3 regions of the Streptococcus nakanonensis genome follow, and region 2 is predicted to be linked to each of the others. Evidence: predicted binding sites of a transcription regulator. Region 2 holds the regulator's gene; each other region holds the start of a gene.
The links. Region 2 encodes Rex, which represses fermentation and respiration genes when NADH is low (regulators of the CRP and FNR family bind a similar motif). Its sites were predicted from a motif close to TTGTGAANTANTTCACAA; they were not measured.

Region 1 (7,418 bases), 120 kb from region 2:
TCATATTGTGCTTTTTTAGCGTCCCACTCAGCTTTAAGTTTTTCGTATTCAGCTTTTACCTTGTCTGCCTCAGCTTTTTGTTTATTGTATTCCGAAAGGTCACTTTCGTATTTTGTAAGTGTCTCTTTGTTTGCAGCTAACACTTTGTCATATTCAGCTTTTGCTTTTTCATAGGCTGCTTTATCAGCTTCATATTTGGTAGTAAGTTCTTTATTTGCTAAAACAGCTCTATCGTATTCAGCCTTGTCCGCTTCATATTTAGCCACACTTTCATTGTAGGCTTTCAGTTCTGCTTCATATGCTTTCTTATCTAATTCATATTTTGTTGTTTCTGCCTTATACGTAGTTAAATCCTTGCCATAACTATCAGACTCGTTTTGTTGAATGTTTGAAGATTGGTCAGAAGCTTCAACTGTATGTACCCCAAATAAGATAGCAGAAGTTAAGCATGCGCTTGCTAATCCAAATTTTACTGAGTTTTTGTTCATATTACTCACTCTTTCTTAGAACGATTTAGAGAAAACTTAGTTTCTTTTGATTATTTATTTTCCAAACTTAATACATATACAATAAATTTACTTAAATCTAATTCATCTGTTTATTTGCTGTTTCGAGCTTCTTCCAAAATCTTTGCAATCTTGGTCGTCAACAGGTCGATAGCCACTGTATTGCTAACCCCTTCAGGAATGACAATATCAGCATACCGCTTGGTTGGCTCGATAAACTGGTGGTACATGGGTTTGACCACACCTAGATACTGGTCAATAACGCTATCAAGGCTACGGCCACGTTCTTCCATATCGCGCTTGATACGACGAATAATGCGCACATCATCATCCGTATCCACAAAAATCTTGATGTCCATCAAATCGCGCAGACGCTTGTCCTCCAAGACCAAAATCCCCTCAACGATAAAGACATCTTGAGGCTCTTGACGATAGGTCTTGCTGCTTCGTGTATGCTCTGTATAGTCATAAGTCGGGATGTCCACCGGACGCCCTGCCAACAATTCCTTTATCTGCTCAATCATCAAGTCTGTATCAAAGGCAAAAGGATGGTCGTAGTTGGTTTTGACACGCTCTTCAAAGGTCAAGTGAGACTGATCCTTGTAGTATGAATCATGCTCAATCATGGAAATCTTTTCATCAGGGAAATGCGATAAAATGGCTCTTGAAACACTGGTCTTACCCCCACCAGAACCACCTGTCACTCCGATAATGATTGGTCTATTTTGCATGCTATCCTCCGTTTTTTTATCCGTCGTCTATTCTATCACATTTTTTACAAAATTTATAGTCTGATTTGGATGGTCTAGGGAAAGAATTCCAATCCCTACACCTCAGTTAGACTAGCTAAAAACCTTCCTTGGCTTGTAGAGTTTGTCCCGTTTTTCTAGAATGGCTAACAATTTATCTCCTTCAAAGGCAGCTAATTCTTGTTCTGTTTGTTCGAGTTCGATAAAACGACCAAAGCGCACTTCTGTAGCCTCTTCTGGACTTAGGAAAACTTTAACAAGATCCCCTGTTCCAATCTCTAAAGGATGGAGAAAGTCCAATTGGCTAGCCTCCACTTTTTCAGCAATTTCTTCCAAGGTAAGAGCATCTTCTAGTTGCAAACCAGCTGCACTAGTACGAGTTAACTGAGACATATGGGCCGCATAGCCAAGCTTCTCTCCCAAGTCAACTGACAAGGTACGGATATAAGTCCCTTTACTGCATTTCACACGAAAAGTAAAGCGTGCAAGATGACCCTCATAAGAAATCGGACTTGTCCGCTCAAATTGATAAATGATCACCTGACGCTCTGGACGCTCTACTTCTTGACCAGCACGCGCATACTCATAGAGCTTGCGACCATTGACCTTAACTGCTGAGTACATAGGTGGAATCTGACTAATAGACCCAGTTAAGCTAGTAATCGCTCCATCGACAAGTTTTTCATCCAAGGGCGATAGAACAGGTGTCTCTGCGACCACTTCCCCACTGGCATCCTCAGTCGTCGTGGAATAGCCAAGAGTGATTTCCCCCTCATAGACCTTGCCCTCGTCCTGCATAAACTCGACCATGCGTGTCGCCTTGCCAACCGCAATGGGCAAAACGCCCACTACATTCGGATCCAAGGTCCCACCATGACCAATTTTCTTGGTTCCCAAAATCTTACGCAGTTTAAAAACCGCATCATGCGAGGTCATCCCCGCTTCTTTTTTTAAGTTGATAATACCGTTCATTTTTGCTTTCTCACTCCCCCTTCAGCGCTTCAAACTTAGCTTTCATGGTTGGATTTTTCCGGGTCAATTTTTTGACGGAAACATCTTCCAATTTATTGTTTGCGAGTCGAAGTTGGTTTTCAGATGTGGTTAGGAATTTCTTGACCTCTTCCATACGTTTGATGGCCTTGTCGATTTCATCAATAGCTTTTCCAAAGTTGGTCGAAGCTGAATTATAATTTTTAGCAAAAGCTAGTTTAAAGGCATCCAAGTCTTCCTCAAAATGTGTAATATCGATATTTTGCTCACGAACCAAGGCCAACTCCTGCTTGTATTTTAGAGAATTAAGCGCCGCATTTCGCAGGAGTCCAATCAACTGGATAAAGAATTGAGGTCGAACCACATACATCTTTTCATACTCATGACTGACATCCACGATACCCGTGTTAAAGTAGTCATTATCGGCCTCAAGCATGGTCACCAAAACGGCATACTCACAGTTCTTCTCCCGACGATCCTTGTCCAATTCCTTATAAAAATCTGCATTCTTGTGCTTCTTCTCTGTTCCATCCGCTTCATTTTTCATCTCAAACATGATGGAAATGATTTCCACTCCATTTTCATCACACTCACGGAAGATAAAGTCCCCTTTAGACCCACGCGCAGAAACCTTGTTATCCTTCTCAAAGCAGGCATTTGGAAAGGCAAAACTACGGACCTTGTTAAACTCACTCTCTGCATACTGTTCCAGACTTTCCCCAATCGCTTTTGTAGATTGTTGAGCCTTAAAATTCTTATAAAACTCGACTTGTTCACTAGCTGCTTTAAGCTGGGCTTCATAGTTTTGCTTAACTGAAGCAAGAGAAAGCTCATTTTCCTTTTCTTGTAGTAGGAGCTGATTTTTGACCTGGTCTCGTTCTTTTTCTAGGTCAGAAAGGGTCTTTTGTAGTTGATTTTCATGTTCCAAACGCAAGGTAGCCAGTTGGTTTTCCAAGGCCTGTACTTCCTTATCCTTAGCCAATAAGGCCTGATAGCTTGTCTGTTCAACCTCTTTCTTGGCCAATTCTTTTTCTGTATCAAAGTTTTGGATTTGACTCTGCAATTGAGCAATTTCTTTGTCTTTTTGAGCCAGTTTAGACTGTTGTTCATTCATGGACTTTTGCTCAGCCAAGGCCAACTCCTGCTTCATCCAATCATGTAGTTCCTTATCAAACTCTGCTGTTCTCACTTGAGACAGAAGTTCAGCATACTGACTTTCATTTACTGTAAAGACTTCCCCACAGTTGGGACATTTGATTTCGTTCATATCGTTCCTCTTTCTAGGCTTCTGTAACCATTATATCATGCCTGAGGGAAAATCAAAAACAGTGAGTCAAAACCCACTGTTTATCTTCTTTTACTTTAAATTTTTTCCAAGGCCAAGCGCAAGTCTTCAATCAAATCATCTACATTTTCAAGTCCGATAGACAAGCGGATTTGGTTTGGTGTGACACCTGCTGCTTCTAGGTCTTTTTCTGACAATTGACCGTGAGTGGTTGTTGCTGGATGGACAACCAGAGACTTGGCATCCGCTACGTTTGCAAGGTCAGAGAAGATTTCTAAATGATCAATTACCCTGCGTGCTTCTGCCTCCCCACCTTTGACATGGAAGGTAAAGATGGAGCCCACACCTTTTGGCAAGTATTTCTCAGCCAAGGCATGATAAGGACTATCTGCAAGTTTTGGATAATTGACCTTTTCTACCTTAGGATGGTTGACAAGGAAATCAACAATTTTCTCTGCATTTTGCACATGGCGTTCCACACGAAGTGAAAGGGTTTCAAGTCCTTGAAGCAAGAGGAAGGCATTAAATGGCGACAAGGCTGCACCAGTATCACGAAGCAATTGAACACGGACAGCGATAATAAAGGCTGCTGCACCCACATCACGAGTATAGCTCAAGTTATGATAGCTTGGGTCTTCCTCAACAAATTGAGGAAATTTACCTGAAGCCGCCCAGTCAAAACGACCACTATCGACAATCACTCCACCAATAGTTGTACCATGCCCACCGATAAACTTAGTCGCAGAGTGAATAGCAATATCTACACCGTGAGAGAAGACGTTAATCAAATATGGTGTAGCAAAGGTATTATCCGAAACTAGTGGAATCTGGTGTTTATGAGCAATCTCAGCCAATTTTTCCAAGTCAGGAATGTTTATCAAGGGATTGCCCAAGGTTTCAATCAAGACAAGCTTGGTATTGTCTTTGATAGCTGCTTCCACTTCCTCCAAATTATCCACATCGACAAAGGTTGTTGTGATCCCATAACGAGGAAGGGTTTCTTTCAAGAGATTGAAGGTTCCATCGTAAATAGTTGAGGCTGCTACAACATGGTCACCAGCATGGGCAAGAGCCAAAATCGTATAAGTCACTGCTGCCATACCTGATGCTGTTGCAAGAGCTCCGACACCACCTTCGAGAGTTGCAATTCTTTCTTCAAAAGCAGCTGTTGTAGGATTGGTAATACGAGTATAAATGTTCCCTGGTTTCCTCAAGGCAAACAAATCGGCACCTTCCTGCGTATCATCAAAAACAAAGGATGTTGTCTGATAAATCGGCACTGCACGAGACTTAGTTGCTGGATCCACAACTTGACCAGCATGTAGTTGTAGAGTTTCAAATTTAAAATCACGAGTCATAAGGCGACCTCCATATAGTTTCATTAAGGATATTCTAGCACTATCGACCTATCTTGACTAATACCTCTTTTCTATATTTTGATATAAGGAGTGGCTATTACTTCTTACAAAACAAAAAGGCACGACTCAATCGTGCTCATTTTCTTAATCTACATAAGTATCTTCGTTTTTATTGAGGAAGGCATATGGAAGACCCATCAAGAGGCCTCCTCCGATAAAGTTTCCGATGAAGGTTACACCCCAGTGACGAAGCATATTTCCAACATCGAAATTAGCAATTGAATCCGCAGCAACACTGAATTTCACAATCGCGAAAGAAGCAAAGTTCGCCGCAATGTGCTCGTTTGTTAAGAATACAAACATGTAAATAGCTGACAACACAAGCCAAAGTTTGGCACCACCATCTTTGACCAAAACAAATGAAAGAATCGCAATATTTACGAAAATATTTGCCAAAATCGCCTCAAGCAAGACTAATTCATTTGAACGGCCTAATTTCATCTCAACAACCCCTGAAATAAAGCTATCGTGAGTCAGATGTGCATAGGCTGCCGAGTGAGCGAAACCCCAACCTGCTATCAAGGCACCGATAAGGTTGAACAAGGTACAGTATAGTAAAATCTCGGCTGTTTTTCTCCAAGAGATTTTTTTCAAGAAACTACCAGCAGTCAAAAACATCATATTTGATGTTACCAACTCGGCATTTAAGAAAACAATATAGGCCAAGCCCCAAGCAAAGACAAATGGGAAAAGGAAGCGTCCACTACCTGGTGCGATTTTATTAATCAAGTCAGCCCCAACTGCACCTGCAGCTGTACTAAAGGTTAAAAATGCACCCGCGAACATAGAACGAATTGCATACTTAAATTTGCTTTGGCTATAAAGACTTTCTTTCTTCTTGCAAGCAAATTCAATCTTTGAGATAAATTCTGAAGAAACCATAATAAACTCCTAAATCTTTTTTTCTTGATAATTATATCACAAACTTTAGAATTAAGGAAGCGTTTTCTATATTTCATAAAAGTTTATTTTTATGAAAATCTTAAAAAATCAGTGAAATCCATGATTTCACTGATTTGTACTAATAAAATTGTTTATACGGTTGATTGAAAGCTGTTAGGATTTCATCAGATGTTTGTGAATAATCTTTTGTTTCTTTCAAATCACCTTTTACAATAATACGTTCTGTAGCAGCAAGGTCTTCACAGGTTACTAATGTGATTTCATTAACCCCATCTCTATCATCAACTTCATCAACACGATCCGGTGTCACACGTTTGACTTCACGGATTTCATAGGTATAAACTTTATTTTTATCAGTTAGATAAATCTTCATACCATTTTTAGCATTATCTAAAGGAGAAAATAACATTTTATTAGCATTATCAACACCAAAGATATGGTGACTAGCTAGACTATAATTTCCTTCTCCCATTACTTGCTCGCGTTTCATTGTACCAGCACCATAGAAGAGATTAACATTATCAAGTCCTTTAAAAATCGGCAAATTCATTTCCAATTCAGGAATTGCAATTCCCCCAATAACTGGTAATTTTTGAGCATCCCATTGAGAAGCTAGAACAGCCTCCGAAGAAATTGCTTTGACCGAATCAAAATCAAAATTTCCTTCTGTATCCTGATTTTCTTCTAATTTTTCTTTTGATACCTGGCTAACTTGATACTTATTGGTATTCCAGACCATGAACATATCACGAATTTGCGCATTAAAAATCAAAGCCAGTGACAGTACTATCAGAAATCCTGCTAGGATATTTGTCAGCAGATTTTTTCGTTTGTTTTTCTTTTTATTATTTTTTTGAGACATTATGCTTCACCTTCTGTTTCATTTTCTGTCCCAACTTCTTCTTTTTCTGCCGCTGCAACCGTTGTGAAGGTCACTATCTGAGCATCTTGATCCAGGCGCATTACTTTAACTCCCATAGTTGCGCGTCCTGTTTGTGAAATATTGGCAAGATTGGTTCGAATCATGACACCTGTATCAGTGATAATCATCAAATCCTCATCCCCTTGAACAGTCATAAGACCGGCCAGCAAGCCATTTTTTTCGGTAATTTTAGCTGTCTGCATTCCCTTACCACCACGACCTTTTGTTGGGTATTCAGTAGCGACTGTACGCTTACCATATCCTTTTTCAGTAATGATAAGAATCTCATCTTGATCAGTAATTACGCTCGCTCCGACTACTGTGTCTCCATCACGGAGATTAACACCTTTCACACCAGTGGCGATACGGCTCATACCACGAACGGCTGATTGATTAAAGCGAACTGCATAACCAAACTTGGTACCAATGATAATATCCGTATCTTCTTCCGTCAACAAGACATTGATTAACTCATCTTCATCCTTTAGATTCAGCGCTTTGAGACCATTTTGACGAATATTGGCAAATTCCTTAACACTGGTTCTCTTCACAATACCGTGACGGGTTGTAAAGAAGAGATAAGCATCGTCACTGCGATCAGACTCAACATTGATAACCGTCTGAATACTTTCGTCTTCATCCAAT
Region 2 (7,418 bases):
AATCGACGCTTTTTAAGAAGTATTCTAGTAGGCATACCAGTCGTTTCGAGGTAAGGAATTTTAGACGGTTTTTGAAAGTCATATTTCTTCATTTGACTTTCGCAATCAGGACAAGAGGGGGCCTCATAATCCAGTTTAGCGATAATTTCCTTGTGTGTATCCCTATTGATGATATCCATAAATTGGATATTAGGGTCTTTGATATCGAGCAGTTTTGTGATAAAATGTAATTGTTCCATATGAATCTTTCTAATGAGTTGTTTGGTCGCTTTTCATTATAGATCTTATGGGACTTTTTTTCTATACAAAAATAGGCTCCATAATATCTATAGAGGATTTACCCACTACAAATATTATAGAGCCGATTTTTTTCAACTCTGTTTGTAACGACATTATAACAGAGGATCTAGGATTCAGGGCTCTCCTCCTATATACTATTAGTAAAGCAAAACTAGGGGAGAATATTTTAGTGTCGCAATCTATTGTTTCTGTAGAGGTTCCACAATATTGTCGTTTTGATTCTAAAAAGAGAAATGGAATTCTGTTTAACGTTCGTATTGCCAATCTTAAATTTACCTTTTTCATATTGAAGTATTGAGCTAGTTTATGAAAAAATTGAGTGAAAGAGTTGAGTGTTTTAGAAACCTACAGTGTAGTATTCTAGTTTCAATCCACTATATTTTGCTACTCCCCGTAAAGTTTCTATTTTTCCTTATTTCTGATATAATAGAAATATTGACTTCAAGAGTAAGGAAGAGAAGATGAACGCATTATTAAATGGAATGAATGACCGTCAGGCTGAGGCGGTGCAAACGACAGAAGGACCCTTGTTAATCATGGCGGGGGCTGGTTCTGGAAAGACCCGAGTTTTGACCCACCGTATCGCTTATTTGATTGATGAAAAGCTGGTCAATCCTTGGAATATCTTGGCCATTACCTTTACCAACAAGGCTGCGCGTGAGATGAAGGAGCGTGCTTATAGCCTCAATCCAGCCACTCAGGACTGTCTGATTGCGACCTTCCACTCCATGTGTGTTCGTATTTTGCGTCGCGATGCGGACCATATTGGCTACAATCGTAATTTTACTATTGTCGATCCAGGGGAGCAGCGAACGCTCATGAAACGTATTCTCAAGCAGTTGAACTTGGATCCTAAAAAATGGAATGAACGGAGCATCTTAGGGACCATTTCAAATGCCAAGAATGATTTGATTGATGATGTGGCTTATGCTGCTCAAGCTGGCGATATGTATACGCAAATCGTGGCCCAGTGTTACACGGCTTACCAAAAAGAACTGCGTCAGTCGGAGTCGGTTGACTTTGATGATTTGATTATGCTGACCTTGCGTCTCTTTGATCAAAATCCTGATGTTTTGACTTACTATCAACAGAAATTCCAATACATCCACGTTGATGAGTACCAAGATACCAACCATGCCCAGTACCAATTGGTCAAACTCTTGGCTTCGCGCTTTAAAAACATCTGTGTGGTTGGGGATGCGGACCAGTCTATCTACGGTTGGCGTGGTGCTGATATGCAGAATATCTTGGACTTCGAAAAGGATTATCCCCAAGCCAAGGTTGTTTTGTTGGAGGAGAATTACCGTTCAACTAAAACTATTCTGCAAGCGGCCAACGAGGTCATTAAAAACAATAAAAATCGCCGTCCTAAGAATCTCTGGACCCAAAATGCTGATGGGGAGCAAATCGTTTACTATCGTGCCGATGATGAGCTAGATGAGGCTGTATTTGTAGCCAGAACCATCGATGAACTTGGTCGGAGTCAAAACTTCCTTCACAAGGATTTTGCAGTTCTCTATCGGACTAATGCGCAGTCCCGTACTATTGAGGAAGCCTTGCTCAAGTCAAATATCCCTTATACCATGGTTGGCGGAACCAAGTTCTACAGCCGTAAGGAAATTCGTGATATTATCGCTTACCTCAACCTCATTGCTAATTTGAGTGACAATATCAGTTTTGAGCGTATTATCAACGAACCGAAACGTGGAATTGGGCCAGGTACAGTTGAGAAAATCCGTGACTTTGCGAATATGCAAGATATGTCCATGCTAGATGCTTCTGCAAACATCATGTTGTCAGGTATCAAGGGTAAGGCAGATCAGTCTATCTGGAATTTTGCCAATATGATTCTGAATTTGCGAGAGCAACTGGATCACTTAAGCATTACTGAGTTGGTTGAGGCGGTTCTAGAAAAAACGGGTTACGTCGATATTCTTAATGCCCAAGCAACTCTGGAAAGTAAGGCTCGGGTTGAAAATATCGAAGAGTTCCTTTCTGTGACGAAAAACTTTGATGACACCTCTGATGGTCCAGAAGAGGAAACTGGTCTGGATAAACTGAGTCGTTTCTTAAATGACTTGGCCTTGATTGCGGATACAGATTCAGGAAGTCAGGAGACATCAGAAGTGACCTTGATGACCCTGCATGCTGCCAAAGGTCTTGAGTTTCCAGTTGTCTTTTTGATTGGGATGGAAGAAAATGTCTTCCCGCTTAGCCGTGCGGCTGAAGATCAAGATGAACTAGAAGAAGAACGCCGTCTAGCCTATGTAGGAATCACGCGTGCAGAGAAAATTCTCTATCTGACCAATGCCAACTCACGCCTGCTTTTTGGTCGTACCAACTACAACCGTCCGACTCGTTTTATTAACGAAATCAGTTCAGACTTACTTGAGTATCAAGGTCTGGCTCGTCCAGCAAATACAAGCTTTAAAGCATCATATAGTAGTGGTGGCCTTGCCTTCGGTCAAGGTATGAGTTTGGCGCAGGCCCTCCAAGACCGTAAACGCGGTGCGGCTCCAAAAACTATCCAGTCAAGCGGCCTTCCATTTGGTCAATTTACAGCTGGCACAAAATCAGCTTCTAGTGAGACAAATTGGTCCATTGGTGATATTGCCCTCCACAAGAAATGGGGAGAGGGAACCGTTCTGGAAGTTTCAGGTAGTGGTGCAACTCAGGAATTGAAAATCAATTTCCCAGAAGTAGGTTTGAAAAAACTTTTAGCCAGTGTGGCTCCAATTGAGAAAAAAATCTAATTTTCCATCCTTCTCACGAATAATAAAGTGAGGAGGATTTTTATGTATAGTATTTCATTCCAAGAAGATTCACTATTGCCAAGAGAAAGACTGGCCAAGGAAGGAGTAGAAGCGCTCAGTAATCAAGAGTTGCTAGCTATTTTACTTAGGACTGGAACACGTCAGGATAGCGTCTTTGAAATTGCCCAGAAAGTTTTGAACAACCTTTCAAGCCTAACGGATTTGAAAAAAATGACCCTGCAGGAATTGCAGAGTCTGTCTGGTATCGGGCGTGTTAAGGCTATAGAGTTGCAAGCTATGATTGAACTGGGCCATCGTATTCACAAATACGAGACCCTTGAGATGGAAAGTATTCTCAGCAGTCAAAAGTTAGCCAAGAAGATGCAACAGGAGTTGGGACATAAAAAACAAGAGCACTTGGTGGCGCTCTATCTCAATACTCAAAATCAAATCATCCATCAACAGACCATTTTTATCGGTTCTGCAACTCGTAGTATCGCTGAGCCTCGAGAGATTCTTCACTATGCTATCAAGCATATGGCGACCTCTCTCATCTTAGTTCACAATCATCCTTCAGGAGCGGTAGCCCCTAGCCGAAATGATGATCATGTCACTAAGCTTGTCAAGGAAGCCTGCGACCTGATGGGCATTGTCCTCTTGGACCATTTGATTGTCTCTCACTCCAGTTATTTTAGCTATCGTGAAAAGACAGATTTAATCTAAAGTTCATTAACGATATAGTCAAAGAGGTTTTTATCTTTGGGACGATTTTCAAAAAGAAACTCTGGATGCCATTGGACACCGAGAAAGGAGACATCATCCGTACTCATGACAGCTTCAATAATGCCATCCTTAGGATCATGAGCCGCAATCTTTAAGTTAGGTGCTAAATCCTTAATGCTCTGATGGTGGAAGGAGTTAATATGGGAAATTTCTCCATAGATTTCTCGGAGAACGGTATCTGGTTCTGTCGCCAAGCGTTGAGTTGTGTACTCAGCAGAACAATCCTGCCAATGGTCTTCGATATCTTGGTACAAAGTTCCACCCATGGCAACGTTAAAGAGTTGAGTTCCACGGCAGACAGAAAAAATTGGCTTTTTCTGTTTAATAGCTTCCTTGATGAGGGCCAGTTCAAAGATATCCCTTTGAAGGTGGTAGTCATCGCTATCGATGGTTTTTGGTTCACCATAGAATTTTGGATCAACATTTTGCCCACCTGTCAAGATGAGCTTGTCAATCATACTGATATAGTGGCTAGCCATTTCTTGATCACCAATCGGTAGGATGATGGGAATCCCTCCAGCGTCTTTAACGCCTTCAACAAAGCCTTTTGCTGCGTAGCTCATCATGATGTCATCATCTGGATGAGTTTTTTCGTTTCCTGTAATCCCTATAACTGGTTTTTTCATAAAATGATTTTCGCTTTCTAATCCTCTTTTCGCATGAAATAGAGGAGGGTTTGGAGTTCACTTGTCAAATCGACATACTGAACGACCACGTCCTTTGGTAAATGCAGATGGACTGGTGAAAAACTGAGAATTCCTTTCACGCCAGCATCCACCAAGAGATTGGCAACCTCTTGTGACTTGACGCTGGGAACTGTCAGGATAGCAGTCTTCACATCAGCATCCTTGATTTTATCCTTGATTTGTGAAATTCCGTAAATGGGAATCCCATCAGGAGTTTGGCTACCGACTTCAGGGTGGTCATCTAGGTCAAAGGCCATGATAATCTTCATCTTGTTACGCTCATGAAAGCGGTAGTGGAGAAGGGCATGGCCCATATTTCCAATACCAACCAGCATGACATTGGTAATAGAGTTATCATTGAGCAAATCGGCAAAAAATGTCATTAGTTTTTTGACATCATAGCCAAAACCACGACGACCAAGTTCACCAAAATAGGAAAAATCACGACGTACGGTCGCTGAATCAATACCGATAGCCTCTGCAATTTGTTTAGAGTTGGCACGTTCAATCTTTTCTGCATGAAATCTCTTAAAAATTCGATAGTATAGGGAGAGTCTTTTTGCTGTAGCTTTTGGAATAGCAGACTGTTTATCTTTCACAAAATCACAACCTTTCTATTCTTCTATTTTATAGAAACATTGTGAAAAAATCAACAAAAACAAGAAAAAACTAAGAAAAATCTTAGTTTTGATGTAAAAAATCTGCATGTGATAGAAAACGGTAGAGGTCTCCGACCAGGCCCTGATAAACTTTCTGGTCCTTAAAAGTCAGAGAAGTCACATAAAGTGTATCTGGTAGGGTCACACATCCTGACAAAGCCAGCATGAGTTCCTCATAATCTTCGTACTTGAGAGTACGCTCTACATGATAGTTATCCTTATAGGTCAGTTCAAACATTTTGGCTTTATCTTTCTGATTTTGTAAAGACACCACGCTCTACCAAGCTATCCATGAGGAAATAGAATTTTTCCTGATGAATATGGTGGTCTTCTGATTTGAAAATATCAACCAGACGTAGCCCAAACTTGTCAGTGATATTGATTTTAGCCCCTGTAAGTTCCTTGTTAATGATGATTTTGAGTTGGAAGCCTTCACCGCTGTTTGGCACTTTTTCAAGTAGGCGAGTTAGTTCGTAGTTACCAATCTTTGTTTCAAAAAAGGTGTTATCTTTGAGGGTGAATTTTTTAACAGAAGGGCTAAGAGTGTAGTCGTAATGACAATTTTTTAACTGAATGGTTTTTTCAAATGCCATATGGCTAACCTCCGATAATTTCTTTTAAGGTTTTTGCTAGGGTTTGTAGGTCTTCAACGGTATTTTGTGGCGACAAACTGATACGAACGGATTCCTTCAAGCGTTCTGAATTTGCCCCGTACATGGCTTCAAGAACATGGCTTACTTGTACAATACCTGCAGTGCAGGCTGAGCCAGTAGAGATTGAAATTCCAGCCAAATCTAGACGAAGGAGTAAGAGGTCATTTTTCTGACCAGGAAATCCAATATTGAGAACATAAGGGAGATGATGGTCTCCTCTATTCAAGTAATATTGAATGCCCTCTAGCTCTGCCAGAAAGGCAGTTTCTAGATTTTGTACATGTTGAAAATGTTCTTCTTGCTTTTCGAGGTCCTCTTTTAGGGCTGCAACCATGCCTACGATGGCAGCTAAATTTTCAGTTCCTGCACGTTTTTTCTGTTCTTGGTCTCCGCCATGTAGATAGGAATCAAAATCCATGCTAGATGCGTAGAGAAAGCCGATTCCCTTAGGACCATGGAACTTGTGGGCAGAAGCAGTGAGAAAATCAATGCCCAATTTTTCTGGGTGTATAGGGATTTTACCAATAGCCTGAACTGCATCGACATGATAGGCGGCTGGGTGTTGCTTGAGTATTTGGCCAATTTCAGCAATGGGCAGTAGGTTTCCAGTCTCATTATTGGCAAACATGGTAGAAACCAAAATCGTATCGTCACGTAAGGCCTCTTGAATTTGCTGAGCGGTGATTTCTTGATTTTCTGGCTGGATAATGGTTGCTTCAAACCCAAAGTGTTGAACCAAGTAATCAATGGTTTCAAGGACAGCATGGTGCTCGATGGCAGTTGTGATAATATGTTTTCCTCGTTCTTGGTGACGAAGGCAGTAGCCAATGATAGCAGTATTGTTGCCCTCAGTCCCACCAGAAGTGAAAAAGATATGTTGAGGTTTTGTCCCCAGTAACTGAGCTAGTTCCTGACGGGCTTCTCGCAAGAGTTTGCCAGCTTGACGGCCATGCCCATGAATACTAGAAGGGTTTCCATGGGTTTCTTGCATAACCTTGGTCATAGCTGAAATAGCAACTGCTGACATAGGAGTCGTCGCAGCATTGTCCAAATAAATCAAAGGATCACCTTATTTCTTTTTGTTGTAGGCAAAGAGTGGGCTGACTGGTTTTCTTTCGTGGATACGGACGATGGCATCACCAATTAACTCACTAGCAGTGATGTAGCATACGTTTTTAGGAGTTTTTTCTTTTGTTGCTACTGAATCAGTCACAAGAATTTCTTTAATCTTAGTATTGTCAAGAAGTTCAGCAGCTCCCTCAACGAAGAGACCGTGGCTAGAAACAGCATAAATTTCTGTAGCTCCTTCACGTTCAACGATTTTAGCAGCTTCAGAGAAGGTACGTCCTGTATTTAAAATATCATCAATCAAGATAGCTTTCTTACCTTCAACATCACCAATGATATAACCTTCGTTGCGAGTTGCATCGTCTTGAGGATAGTCGATAATGGCGATAGGAGCATCAAGATATTCAGCCAAGCTACGCGCACGTTTGACACCTGAATTTTTAGGGCTAACGACAACAACATCTGAACCGAGTAGTCCCTTATCGCAGTAATGTTTTGCAAATAGGGGAACAGTGA
Region 3 (7,418 bases), 950 kb from region 2:
ATCGTCATATGCATAATCACAGGAACCAAGTTGACTACGTCGCTTTTCTCCAACATTCATACCAGCTACAAACTTAAAGTGACTGATGACGGCCGCAAACTTTTCAAAATCATAACAACCGATTTTACAGCGCTCGTCTCCTATTCTCATATGAAGCTCATAAGCGTCTAACTTAGGAACAAAATAAATATCTTGCGCTCCTTTTTTCCGAGCTGAATGAATGATTTCTTGTGCAATTTCTTGAACCATACTTACCTCCTCACCTATACTATTCGCAAAGATTTGGGAAAATAAAAAAAGCAACTCCAAAAAAGTTACTTTTTTTCTATTTTAATTTCATACGGCAAGAACGGTGCCTTTCCTTACCTGTTTGTTTTTCATAGCCTGGGCGTAGTTTTTCATCTGGAATAACCTGCTCATCCTGTAAAAGAGCCAAAGAATGGTATTGTTGTAAATATTCATCACATTCATCACACCAGCGTTGGTCTTCTGGATCCCAAAAAATGGTCATCAAGTCACTTCTGCTTTTATAAAGAGGGGATTCTTGTTCTAATTTAAACCAGCAAGTTTTGTAGTATTTGAGAGCATCATAATACTGGTCAAATTTCTTACTAGCTACAATATCTTCTTCCCAACCTTCTAAGAACCACCAGGGTTCAAAATCTCCATACATTTCTATAACACGATACATATTCATTCAATTCCTTTGTATCGTATATTATAACTAATTCCATTAAACAAGAAAAGAAATATGCTCATTTCTTAAATTTTTGATAAAAAATCCAGCCATCTTATGATGACTGAATTTCTATTTGCTTATGTTCCAAAATGTTTTTACTACTTAAGCTTCTGAAATATCGTTTTCGATGATTACCTTAATTGCATGGTGGTCTGCCGCTTTACTGAAAACTTCATAGGCTTTTTCAATTTCACTTAGTTTGAAATAATGAGTTACCAATTTTTCTGGCTCAATCTTATGACTTTCAAGTGCTTTCAACAATTGTGGAGTTGTATTTGTAGATACCAAACCAGTTGTTACATTGATGTTGCGAATCCAAAGTTTATCTAAATCGAATTCGACTGGTTTACCATGTACACCACAGTTGGCAACCGTTCCGTCTACACCGATAATCTTTTGACAGAAATCAAATGTTGCAGGAATACCAACAGCTTCGATAGCAACATCTACACCACGACCATCTGTCAAATCATAAATTTCTTTAATCGCTTTTTCAGGGTCTGAAGAATTAATCTTGTGAGTCGCACCAAATGATACAGCAGTTTCCAAGCGGTTATCGTCTAGGTCTACCATAATCAATTTAGCTGGTGAATAGAATTGAGCTGTCAATAGAGCAGCCAATCCAACAGGTCCTGAACCAATAATGGCTACGCTGCAACCAGGTTCTACTTTCCCTTTCAAGACACCAATTTCATATCCAGTAGGCAGAATGTCTGATAGCATAACCAAAGCTTCGTCTGACAAGTCTTCTGGAGTGTGGTAAAGAGTGTTATCTGCATGAGGGACACGTAGATATTCAGCCTGCATACCGTCAATCAAGTGACCGAAAATCCAGCCCCCTTCGTCTTCACAATGGGCATAAATTCCTTTTTTACAGTAGTAGCATTTACCACAGGCACAAACACAAGAAATCAAGACCTTGTCGCCTTTTTTGAAGTTAGAAACTCCTTCCCCAACTTCTTCAACAATCCCAATCCCTTCGTGACCAAGAATGGTACCACTTTGGCAAGCAGGAACATCCCCTTTGATAATATGGAGGTCTGTTCCACAAATAGTGGTTTTTACGATACGCACAATAGCGTCTGTTGGCTTGCGAATAACTGGTTTGTCAACGTCAACAAAAGAAGCAAGTCCTGGTTTAACATAAGTATAGGCTTTCATAAAGCACTCCTCCGTTTTTTTATTTGTACTATTTATAATATAATTGTAAACCTTTTCATTTGCTTGTTCAAGATTTTTTGTGATTTTTTTAACTTTTTTGTTTACCAGTAAAGCACCATACATAAAAAAGCAGAAGCTAATCTCTAACTTCTGCTTTCTCTCTTATGCTTGATAACGTTTCACACCGTCTAGGTAGGTTGCTACCAATTCCAAATCTTTATCTAATACGATGAAGTCAGCGTCGTAGCCTTCACGGATTTGGCCACAGACATCATCAATGTGAACAGATTTTGCTGGGTTAAGGCTAGCCATCATGACCGCTTCGTGTGGATTTGCAATACCCCACTCGACTACATTTCTCATACCATCTTTAAGTTTGAGGATAGAACCTGCCAAATTACCAGTAGATTTGAGACGTGCAGTTCCATTTGCTACTACAACAGGGAATTCTCCCAACATATAGTCACCGTCTTCAAGCCCACCAGCTGTCATACAGTCCGTGATAAGAGCGATGTTTTCTGTCCCCTTTTGCTTAAGTAAAATCTCACAAGCTTTTGGATCTACGTGATAACCATCACAAATCAATTCTGCGTAAGTATGTGGGAGCTCATACATAGCTCCTACCATACCTAGTTCGCGGTGTGTTAAACCACGCATCCCATTATAGGCATGTACCCAAACACTCGCTCCAGCATCGACTGCCTTCTTAGCTTGTTCAAATGTCGCATCTGAGTGTCCAAGTGCAACTGTCACACCTTCACCTGTAATAGTACGTACAAAATCTTCCACCCCATCACGTTCTGGTGCAATAGCGATTTTATTTAGCATCCCTTTTGCAGCTTCCTGCCAAGAATGAAACTCCTCAACACCCGGGTCTCTCATATAAGTTGGATTTTGTGCCCCCTTAAAAGTTTCTGTGAAATATGGACCTTCATAATAAATCCCACGAATCTTAGCACCTGTTGCTTCTTTATAATGGTTTCCAAGATTTTCAGTGACTGCAAGTAATTGCTCATAAGCGGCTGTTAAAGTTGTGGGCAAGAAACTGGTAACACCGGTACTAAGAAGTCCTTCACTCATAGTATGCAATGTACCTTCAATGTTGTTGTCCATCACATCTACACCTGCATATCCATGAATATGAGTATCCACAAGACCTGGTGCAATGCTATAACCAGTATAGTCAAGAACCTCTGCTCCTTCAGGAATTTGATCCACATGTTTCCCAAATTTGCCATCAACAAGTTCTAAGTACCCACCGCGACGAATGCCAAATGGATAGAAAAACTGATCCGCTTTAACGTAATTAGGCATAATAATGACCTCCTTAAAAGATTACTTTTGATATTTATTATGTCAATTACATTATAAACCTTTCTGATTCATTTGTAAATGGTATAGACCTATTTTCTAGAGATATTTTAAAAGTGTAACTTCTCAAAGTAACTTCCACTTGCCTGACCAAAGTGGAAATTAGTCTAAAACGGATTTTTATGGTGGAATTAAGTGTGAGACGTTTGAGTTAGAAACGAGGTCTACTATGACAAAACATAAACACCTTACCCTTTCAGACCGTAATGATATCCAATTAGGTTTAGAGCGCAGTGAAACCTTCAAAGCTATTGGACAATCCATTCTAAAAGACCCGACTACTGTTTCTAAAGAAGTCAAACGAAACAGACAAGTCCGAGAGTCTACATGCCATAACCTTCCTTGCCCTCTACTCGACAAAGCTCCCTTTGTCTGTAACGGCTGCCCTAAAAGAAGACAGAATTGTGGCTATAAGAAGATCTTCTACCTCGCTAAGCAAGCTCAAAAACAATACGAACAAACTCTTGGCGAAGCTCGTGAAGGAACTCCCCTCAATTCCAAGACCTTCTGGGACATGGACAAAGTCATTTCTGATGGGGTTAAAAAAGGACAACACATCTATCATATTCTCAAAACTCATAACCTTGATGTCAGCTCCTCAACTGTCTATCGACACATCCGAAAAGGGTACCTATCTATCGCTCCGATTGATCTTGCCAGAGCCGTTAAATTCAAAGAAAGACGAAAAAGTAAGCTACCTTCCATCCCTAAAGAAGCTAAAAAAGGCCGTTCCTATGAGGATTTCCAAAACTATTTAGCACTGAATCAACTAGACTCTTGGCTGGAAATGGACACAGTTATGGGGAGAATGGGAGGTAAAGTCCTACTCACCTTCAATCTATCTTTCTGTAACTTTATCTTCGCTAGACTTCTGGATAATAAAACTGCCCTTGAGGTTACCAAACATCTCTATGACATCAAGAACACTCTTCACCAAGCGGACAAAGATTTCTTCCAACTCTTCCCTGTCATTCTTACCGATAATGGTGGAGAGTTTGCCAGGGTTGATGACATCGAAATGGATGTGCGAGGAGAGAGTAAACTCTTCTTTTGTGACCCTAATCGCTCTGACCAGAAAGGGAGAATTGAGAAAAATCACACGCTGATTCGCGACATTCTACCTAAAGGAACTTCTTTTGACAATTTAACTCAAGAGGACATCAATCTCGTCTGCTCTCATGTCAACAGCGTCAAACGTGCTGCTTTGAATGGAAAGTCAGCTTATGAACTCTTTGCCTTTACTTATGGAGAAGAAATTCCTAAGCTTCTCGGTATTTCTAAAATACCTGCAGAAGACGTCTGTCAGTCTTCTAAATTACTCCAACATAAGTTCTAAAAACTAACCTAAAACCCTATTCAAACGTCTCACACTAACTTCCACCATAGCGGAACTTAATCTGAAACGCTTTCAGATAAGAGGATTTTGTGCGCTCTTTTTTTCGATTCATTTTGGCTACAAAAGCAATAAAATCAAGCATTAGTAAAACCAGTGGAACTTACCCTGACATGGATTTCCACTGGTTTTTACAATTTTTATCAGATTAACTTCCACTTCTACTAGCGGTGGAACTTAGTTTGGGAATTTACCGATATTTTAAAAGAGCTGGATTTCTCCAACTCTTTTCTCTGTAATACAGGTTATTTTGATTTGACTGGCTTGTCTTGAGCCGTCTGCAAAGCTGTGGCAATCGTATCTGCATACAATTTAGCTCCTGCTTCAATAGTGCTAGTGTCACTTCCGAAATGGACTTGGTCTGTTCCTGCCCAGATTTCTGGATGTTCTTTCGCAACTTGATTCCAATCAGCAACTGTGATATAAGGTGTCTTCTCTGCCAATTCTCTCATATAGGCAGCCGCCTTCTCAACGATTGCATAGGTCTCTTTTGTCTTATCCCCCTCATAAGGAGTCACCAAAACCATATGGTGGCCCTTAGGAAGATTTTTCACGATACTATCCCAATCTTCCTTGTAATTTTCAGGATTATTTACCCCTGTTGCAATGACCACCATCTTAGGTAAAAATTTATTCTGGCTATTATTTAGCATGATTTCATTGGCGGTCTTGGTTGTTCTGCTGACTTGTGCGTTAATCTGTGCTCCAGGAAGGGCTGTCTGCAGGGCTGTATTTGCCCTTAAGGCCACCGAGTCACCAATTAACATAGTGCCATCAGCAATCCCCAAACTATTTGCATCTGCCCGTTCTGTCATCATCTTGGTCTGGCTAATATTTGTTGCAGCTTGCTTCAAACCATTGACAGTTAAGTCTGTCTCAAACGCTCCCACTTGTGGTGCCAACAAAGTCACTAAGAGGACAATGAAAGCCAAGATTCCTGTACTTGTCGCAAGAATTGCGTGAATATAAGGCAGGGGACGAAGGATTTGTATAATAGGTGTGTCCTTTCCTGCAATCCAAGGTTCCAACACATAAAATGATAGGCTGGCGAATCCATAAGAAAAAATCAAAGTCAGTAACACAGCAAAAAGATTTGAGGTCAACTGTGAGAAAATAATGTAGAAAGGCCAATGGAAGAGATAAACTGCATAGCTAGTATCCGCTAAAAAGCTGATCATCTTTGGCTCTTGTATATGATGTGTCTTTTCATGTAAGACACGCGCCGCCAGAATCATAGCAAGGGCTGCAAGGCTGGCAAGCAAGAAGCCAATAAGATAGGCAAAGAGATAGGTAAATTTGACAAAGAAGGTCAAAATGAGTAAGAAGCCCAAACCTCCTCCAAAAACTAAAAGGGTCTTTCGTAAATCCCAGATTTTATCCAACTGCTTGACTAGGGAAGTCGTCTGACGAACGCCTACAATAGTTGCTAGCACACTTCCCAAAAAGAATGGATAGACATGAGTTAAACTGGAGAAGTAAACAGAGGAATAAGAGGTTACTAGAAAACTACCAATAAACATGGAGAAGAAGCTGATCAAGAAGGCAACAGCAGATAAGAGAAAGACCATTCCCTTCAACTGACCATTTGATTTAGCCTGTTTGGATAAAAACCAAACTGCCAATCCCCAAAGAATATAGTAGTGAACCTCAACAGCCAAGCTCCAATTATGAACAAACAAATGAGGAATGAACTGAGATTCATAACTCCCACCTGTTAGGAGTTCATAGAAGTTGGTCATGAAGCCTAAGACACCCGCAATCTGACCACCAATTCCAGCCACATAGTCTTGGCGAACCAAGAAAGTAAAGGGCATGGTCACCAAGACCATCAAAACCACAGGTGGCACAATCCGATAAAAACGTCTCCTAAAAAATCCAATCAAGTCAATCTCATGGTTTTTAGAAAATTCTTCGATAAGTAAAGCCGTAATCAGGAAACCTGAAAATGTGAAAAAGACATCTACCCCGAAAAATCCTCCAGGAAAGATGGTCTGAAAGAAGTGATACAAGAGTACCAAAAGTAAACCTGTAATCCTAATCAAGGAAAACCATTTAATGCGCATACGAGTTTATTCTCCCTTTCATTGTACACTTTATTCTATCAAAAAAAGAAGAAAAATCCCAAGAGAAAACTTAGGATTTTTAGCTTATATCTATTCCGTTTTAGAAATTACGCCCTGACTTATTATAGCCATATTTTTCAACAAAATACTCACGGAATTCCAAGAGATTGTCATCCATGATGGCTTGTCGCACTTGCTTCATCAGGTTGAGCAAGAAGTAAAGGTTATGGTAGCTAGTCAAGCGGATACCGAAGGTTTCATCAGCCTTGAGCAGGTGACGAAGATAAGCGCGTGTATAGTTCTTACATGTGTAGCAATCACACTCAGGATCCAGTGGCGTAAAGTCCTCAGCAAACTGAGCATTTTTGACAACCAAACGACCTTGACTAGTCATACAAGTCCCGTTACGAGCGATACGAGTTGGCAAGACACAGTCAAACATATCTACACCACGAATCACCCCATCAATCAAACTATCTGGTGCTCCCACACCCATCAAATAGCGAGGTTTATTTTCAGGAAGCAGTTGGGTTGTGAAGTCCAAGACGGCATTCATCTCCTCGTGGGTTTCTCCCACTGCCAAACCACCGATAGAATAGCCTGGGAAGTCCATGCTGACAAGGTCATGAGCCGATTGGCGACGCAAGTCTTCAAATCCTGCCCCCTGCACAATCCCAAATAATCCTTGGTC

Region 1: the regulator Rex is predicted to act here: its motif matches at 5,855-5,872, upstream of AC6I9F_RS05075 (formate/nitrite transporter family protein).
Region 3: the regulator Rex is predicted to act here: its motif matches at 1,978-1,995, upstream of AC6I9F_RS01105 (zinc-dependent alcohol dehydrogenase family protein).

Annotation. Positions count from the first base shown of each region.
Region 1 is NZ_AP027139.1:1,040,226-1,047,643, reverse strand. It holds gene AC6I9F_RS05100 (LPXTG cell wall anchor domain-containing protein) at 1-488, opposite strand, end outside; gene udk (uridine kinase) at 599-1,237, opposite strand; gene truB (tRNA pseudouridine(55) synthase TruB) at 1,349-2,227, opposite strand; gene AC6I9F_RS05085 (DUF2130 domain-containing protein) at 2,238-3,512, opposite strand; gene AC6I9F_RS05080 (O-acetylhomoserine aminocarboxypropyltransferase/cysteine synthase family protein) at 3,608-4,888, opposite strand; gene AC6I9F_RS05075 (formate/nitrite transporter family protein) at 5,033-5,830, opposite strand; gene srtA (sortase SrtA) at 5,970-6,713, opposite strand; gene gyrA (DNA gyrase subunit A) at 6,713-7,418, opposite strand, start outside.
Region 2 is NZ_AP027139.1:1,156,567-1,163,984, reverse strand. It holds gene AC6I9F_RS05610 (ISL3 family transposase) at 1-239, opposite strand, end outside; gene pcrA (DNA helicase PcrA) at 762-3,053, shown strand; gene radC (RadC family protein) at 3,096-3,776, shown strand; gene AC6I9F_RS05595 (gamma-glutamyl-gamma-aminobutyrate hydrolase family protein) at 3,773-4,462, opposite strand; gene AC6I9F_RS05590 (redox-sensing transcriptional repressor Rex) at 4,480-5,121, opposite strand; gene AC6I9F_RS05585 (DUF4649 family protein) at 5,204-5,419, opposite strand; gene AC6I9F_RS05580 (DUF1831 domain-containing protein) at 5,427-5,774, opposite strand; gene AC6I9F_RS05575 (cysteine desulfurase family protein) at 5,779-6,894, opposite strand; gene AC6I9F_RS05570 (ribose-phosphate diphosphokinase) at 6,904-7,418, opposite strand, start outside.
Region 3 is NZ_AP027139.1:201,607-209,024, reverse strand. It holds gene comGA (competence type IV pilus ATPase ComGA) at 1-249, opposite strand, end outside; gene AC6I9F_RS01110 (DUF1033 family protein) at 326-691, opposite strand; gene AC6I9F_RS01105 (zinc-dependent alcohol dehydrogenase family protein) at 842-1,900, opposite strand; gene nagA (N-acetylglucosamine-6-phosphate deacetylase) at 2,063-3,214, opposite strand; gene AC6I9F_RS01095 (IS30 family transposase) at 3,441-4,607, shown strand; gene AC6I9F_RS01090 (acyltransferase family protein) at 4,910-6,727, opposite strand; gene tgt (tRNA guanosine(34) transglycosylase Tgt) at 6,828-7,418, opposite strand, start outside.